DNA from 2 places in the Streptococcus sp. 27098_8_134 genome. Region 1 is predicted to be linked to the other one. Evidence: predicted binding sites of a transcription regulator. Region 1 holds the regulator's gene; the other holds the start of a gene.
What was found. The regulator NrdR, encoded in region 1, represses ribonucleotide reductase genes. The targets are predictions, from matches to a motif close to ACACNATATATNGTGT.

Region 1 (3,150 bases):
CTTCTGGGTGGTCGCGCTAATATTGTAGATGTAGATGCATGTATGACTCGTCTGCGTGTGACTGTCAAAGATGCTGAAAAAGTTGGAACAGAAGAACAGTGGAAAGCTGAAGGCGCTATGGGCTTAGTTATGAAAGGTCAAGGCGTTCAAGCTATCTACGGACCAAAAGCTGACGTTCTCAAATCTGATATTCAAGACTTGTTGGATTCTGGTGAAGTGATTCCTGAAACACTTCCTAGCCAAAAAGCAGAATCAGCAGCTGCCGAAGTTACTTACAAAGGTGTGACTGAGGAAGTTGAAACTGTTGCGGACGGTCAAGTCATTGACTTGGTAAATGTTAAAGATCCAGTATTCTCACAAAAAATGATGGGTGACGGATTTGCAGTTGAGCCTGAAAATGGTAAGATTTATTCACCAGTTGCTGGTACAGTAACTAGCGTCTTCCCTAGCAAGCACGCTATCGGTCTTGTGACAGATAACGGCTTAGAAGTCTTGGTACATATTGGTTTGGAAACTGTTAGCCTTGAAGGTAAACCTTTCGAAGTTCATGTTTCAGAAGGTCAAAAAGTTGCAGCTGGAGATCTCCTAGTCACGGCTGACTTGGAAGCGATCAAGGAAGCAGGACGTGAAACTTCAACAATCGTAGTCTTCACAAATGCAGCAGCTATCAAGTCTGTAACAGTAGAAAAACTTGGTCAAGCATCTGCTAAGACAGTTGTTGCTAAGGTTGAATTGTAATATAGAAAAGAGAAATCATGGCAAAATTCCTGACATTAAATACTCATAGTTGGATGGAAGAAGAGCAAGCAACTAAGCTTAATCAGCTTGCAGAACGCATTCTTCAAGAAAAATATGATGTCATTTGCCTGCAGGAAGTCAATCAACTAACGGAGTCTGAACAGGTTGTTCAGGCTCCTTTCTATCAGGCGGTTGAAGGAGCGATTGCGATTCATCAAGACAACTTTGCTCTATGTCTGGTAGAAAAGTTGGCTGAGGCAGGACTGGACTATCATTGGTCCTGGGCCTATAATCATATTGGGTTTGATATTTACAACGAAGGAGTGGCAATCCTATCCAGAAAACCACTAGCTCCTAGAGAAGTTCTGGTATCAGAGGCTAATGATCCTAGGGATTACCATACCCGCAAGGTCTTGCTAGCTGAGACTGAGGTAGAAGGTCAATTGCTAACAATTGCCTCCTGCCATCTGTCTTGGTGGGACAAAGGCTTCCAGGGGGAATGGGCTAAGCTTGAAGCAGAGCTTCTCAAGGTTAAAACTCCTCTGGTCCTCATGGGCGATTTCAACAATCCAGTCGGCCAGCAAGGCTACCAGACTATCTTAGCCAGTCCGCTGAAGCTGCAGGATAGTCATGCCGTTGCGAGAGAAGCTATCGGAGAGGCGACAGTAGAAGGTACTATTGCAGGCTGGGATGACAATAAGCACGCTCTGAAGATAGATTATGTTTTCACTAGCCAAGGGATGGACGTTGAGCGTTCCGCTGTCGTCTTTGACGGGAAAGAAACCCCTGTTGTCAGTGACCACTTTGGTTTAGAAGTGCAAGTGACTTTATAATGGTAAAAAGATGAGGCAAGACTGTGAATACAACAGATTGCCTCTCTTTTTCTTTTTGATAAACATATTTTTAGGGCAAAATGGTGAAATATTACCCTCCAAACGGCTGTCTTTTGTTATTCTTGAAAACGTGTTATAATGAAGTATTAGGATTCTAGGAGGAAATGGTATGCGTTGTCCGAAATGTGGTGGGAATAAATCAAGTGTAGTTGATAGCAGACAGGCAGAAGATGGGAATACGATCCGCCGCCGCCGTGAGTGTGAGGAATGTCAGCACCGTTTCACGACCTACGAGCGCGTCGAAGAGAGAACCCTAGTGGTTGTCAAAAAGGACGGGACACGCGAGCAATTTTCTCGGGATAAGATTTTTAACGGTATTATTCGCTCCGCTCAAAAACGGCCAGTATCTAGTGACGAAATAGAGGAGATTGTCAACCGAATCGAGCAAAAAGTCCGCAGTCAGAGCGACAATGAAATCAATAGTGAATATATTGGATCCTTAGTCATGGATGAACTGGCCGAGCTGGATGAAATCACCTACGTTCGTTTCGCCAGTGTTTACCGGAGTTTCAAGGATGTGGGGGAACTTGAAAGCTTGCTCAAGCAGATTACCAAGGGGTCCAAGAAGAAAAAGGACAAATAAATGAAACCAAACCATCAGTTTTCTTTCTTGCGTAATAATGCAGTCAGCCCAGATATTGCTATCTTGACCAAGCTCTATCTGCCGATTCTGGGGAGAGAAGCGGTAACACTTTATCTTTATCTGCTGTCTTTTGGGGATAATGGACAAAAGCAGCACCTCTTCAGTCAGATTCTCAATCATTTAGATTTTGGACTTAATATTTTGGAAGAAAGTTTTGAGCGTTTAGCGGCGATTAAGCTAGTTGACCTTTATCAAACAGATGACCTTTATCTTATTCAACTCCACCCGACCTTAACGGCGGAGGAATTTTTCAGCCATAATGTGTACAGCCGACTCTTGGAAAAGAAAATCGGCGAAGCTGCTGCAGATGCCCTGCGACCAAAAAATCCTAGTGGAGAGAAATTGGTTAAGCCTTTTATGCAGGTGTTTGGTATGGAAGCTGAGCAGCCAAGGGCAGTGCGAAAGGCCAATGATTTTGACTTGGAGTATTTCAAGCAACGGATGGCTCAGGACAATCTTCGCTTTGCCAATGAAAAGGAAGATTTGTTAGAATTGTTTGCAATTGCTGAGCAGAAAAAGTGGACTTGGTATGAGACCTATGTCTTGGCTAGAGAAACTGCTGTTTCTCAGGTCATTTCTACTAAGAGGATGAAGCAAAAGCTAGCTCAGAAGCCAGCAGAAGGTCAGTTTTCTAAGCAAGAGCAGTCTATTATCCAAGAAGCGAAACGAACATCGCCAATGGTCTTCCTGGCAGAAATCAAAAAAACCCGTCAGGCTGCTATTACGAGGACGGAGAGAAAGCTTTTGCTAGATTTAGCTGAATTAGGCCTTTTGGACGAGGTTATCAACGTAATCTTGCTCTTAACCTTTAATAAGGTGGATTCAGCCAATCTCAATGAAAAGTATGCCCTCAAGGTAGCCAATGATTTTTCTTAT
Region 2 (3,150 bases), on a different contig from region 1:
AAGTAGCTGTGCAGTCCCATAGCTCCCAGACCAAAGGTGTGCGCCAGACTGTTACCATTGTCGATAGAAGGCACAGCTGTGATGTGCGAGCTGTCTGTGACAAAGGTCAGGGCGCGTGTCATGGTCCGGATGGATTTTCCAAAGTCAGGCGATGTCATCATGTTGACAACGTTGGTAGAGCCTAAGTTACATGACACATCTGTTCCCAAGTGGAGATACTCTTGCGCATCATTCAAAAGGCTAGGCTCTTGTACCTGCAGGATTTCAGAGCAGAGGTTGCTCATGATGATTTTACCGTCGATTGGATTTGAACGGTTGGCTGTATCAATGTTTACAACATAAGGATAGCCAGATTCTTGTTGGAGTTTGGAAATTTCTGTTTCCAAATCACGGGCCTTGATCTTGGTCTTAGTGATATTTGGATTAGCGACCAACTCATCATACTTTTCAGTAATGTCAAGGTAGGCAAATGGCACGCCGTACTCGCGTTCAACAGAATATGGGCTGAAGAGGTACATTTCTTCATTCTTGCGCGCCAACTCGTAGAACTTATCCGGAATCACGACACCAAGTGAGAGGGTCTTAACCCGAACTTTTTCGTCAGCATTTTCTTTCTTGGTAGAAAGGAAGGCGATGATATCTGGGTGGAAGACATTGAGGTAAACAACCCCAGCTCCCTGACGTTGGCCCAGCTGGTTAGAATAGGAGAAGCTGTCCTCAAAGAGTTTCATAACAGGTACAACGCCAGACGCAGCTCCTTCATAACCCTTGATAGGTGCTCCAGCTTCCCGCAGATTGCTGAGGGAAATACCGACCCCGCCTCCGATACGAGACAACTGCAGGGCAGAGTTAATGGAGCGGCCGATTGAGTTCATATCATCTGTTACTTGGATGAGGAAGCAGGAAACCAATTCGCCGCGACGAGCCCGACCAGCGTTGAGGAAGCTTGGTGTAGCCGGTTGGTAGCGCTGGTGGATGATTTCATTAGCAATATCCTTGGCAATAGCTTCATCTCCGTTGGCAAAGTAGAGGGCGTTGAAGAGCACCCGGTCTTCCATACTTTCCAGATAGTATTCACCATCATTGGTCTTCAATGCATACTGGTTGTAGAACTTATAAGCAGCCATGAAAGATTTAAACTTGAAATCTTGAGCATGGATAAAAGCAGTCAGCTCCTCGATGTATTCAGGAGAGTAGAGCTGGATAAATTCCTTCTCCAAATAGTTTTCTTCTATTAAATATTCAATCTTTTCTGTAATAGAAGAAAATTGCTTGGTGTTTGGCTCAACGTTTTCTTTAAAGAAAGCTTCCAGGGCTTCTTTGTCCTTATGGAGCATAATCTGTCCGTTAATCGGACGGTTGATTTCGTTGTTGAGTCGGAAGTATGTCACATCCTCTAAATGTTTGAGTCCCATGTTTTCCCTTTTCTATATAAATAAGATAATTAGCTAGCGGAAAAAGTTCCGCCTTACAAAAGAAACGGCTCCTATGAGCATAGGAGCTGCAGTTTGCCCTGATAATATGTCCTTAGTTTATCTCCCAATCAAGGCACGCCGCCCTCAAAATAAACTACATTAAGACAGTTTTTTCAATTTACCAGGTTGGAAACCAGAAAATGCCTCAGTTGCTGTCTGAATCACAGGAGCAGCATTGAAACCAAGATCTTTGACATGGTCAATAAATTCTGGCTGTTCATCCAAGTTGATTTCGCGGTATTCTACATGATTAGTATCTAAGAAGCGCTTGGTCATTTTGCACTGAACGCAGTTGTTTTTTGAGTAAATAGTTACCATTAAAAATTCCTCTAAACTTTCGTTTTTTCTTTTAAATAATACGAAACTAGTATATCTAAAAGAAAATAGAATGTCAATAGTTTTGAACTAAATATTGTGTGATATTTTGTTATAGGATAGATTGCAATACAATATATAGTGTTTATATAAGCGGTGAAAAGAAGTGAAAAATTGCAGAAAAGGAGCAAAATGCTGTTGCGGCAATGCTTAAACAAGTCTTAAAATGTTAGATAAATGACTGGTAGCTTTTCCTCCCAAAAACCAAAATCCAATATCTTGTGTTACAGAATTTAGGGAATCACTAGGAGGAGTGGAGGGAGGAGTTTATATTCTTATTTTATAACAATTAGTTTCTATAAAATAAGAAATTTATGATTAAAAACTTAGTGGCAGTCATTTTTGAATAAAGCTTGGGAAATGTGGGATTTAGCTCGAAAATTCTCTCTTCAATATAATAAGAAGAGTTTTCATTTCCCAAGAAATATTTTGTAAGCGGGCCATAAAATTCTTGAAAAAGATTTCAAAAGGTGATATAATATCAACTTGTAAGGGTTATCACAATAACTCAAAAAGAATTATTTAAAAGGAGAGTCTAACTATGGCTTCTAAAGATTTCCACATTGTAGCAGAAACAGGTATTCACGCACGTCCAGCAACTTTGTTGGTTCAAACTGCTAGCAAATTCGCTTCAGACATTACGCTTGAATACAAAGGTAAATCAGTAAACTTGAAATCTATCATGGGTGTTATGAGTCTCGGTGTTGGCCAAGGAGCTGATGTTAAGATCTCAGCTGAAGGTGCAGATGCAGACGATGCCATCGCTGCAATCTCTGAAACAATGGAAAAAGAAGGATTGGCTTAATATGACAGAAATGCTTAAAGGAATTGCAGCATCTGACGGTGTTGCCGTTGCTAAGGCATATCTATTAGTTCAACCGGATTTATCATTTGAGACTGTTTCAGTCGAAGATACGAATGCAGAAGAGGCTCGTTTGGATGCAGCTCTTGAAGCTTCACAGAACGAGCTTTCTGTTATCCGTGAGAAAGCAGTAGATAGCCTTGGTGAGGAAGCCGCTCAGGTATTTGACGCTCACTTAATGGTACTTGCTGACCCTGAAATGGTTGGGCAAATCAAAGAAACAATCCGTGCGAAAAAGACCAATGCAGAAGCTGGTCTGAAAGAAGTAACGGACATGTTTATCACTCTCTTTGAAAACATGGACGACAATCCATACATGCAGGAACGTGCGGCAGATATCCGCGACGTGACAAAACGTGTTCTTGCTAACCTTTTGGGCAAGAAATTGCCAAACCCAGCGTCTATCAATGAAGAATCAGTTGTGATTGCTCATGACTT

Region 2: a site for NrdR is predicted at 1,920-1,935, ahead of nrdH (glutaredoxin-like protein NrdH). Genes of this name have one in related genera too.

The regions. Positions count from the first base shown of each region.
Region 1 is NZ_JAPVYD010000002.1:25,976-29,125, forward strand. Features, by position in the region: gene O3620_RS04600 (PTS transporter subunit IIBC) at 1-738, shown strand, start outside; gene O3620_RS04605 (endonuclease/exonuclease/phosphatase family protein) at 756-1,571, shown strand; gene nrdR (transcriptional regulator NrdR) at 1,741-2,214, shown strand; gene O3620_RS04615 (DnaD domain protein) at 2,215-3,150, shown strand, end outside.
Region 2 is NZ_JAPVYD010000001.1:308,184-311,333, reverse strand. Features, by position in the region: gene nrdE (class 1b ribonucleoside-diphosphate reductase subunit alpha) at 1-1,415, opposite strand, end outside; gene nrdH (glutaredoxin-like protein NrdH) at 1,575-1,793, opposite strand; gene O3620_RS01390 (phosphocarrier protein HPr) at 2,392-2,655, shown strand; gene ptsP (phosphoenolpyruvate--protein phosphotransferase) at 2,657-3,150, shown strand, end outside.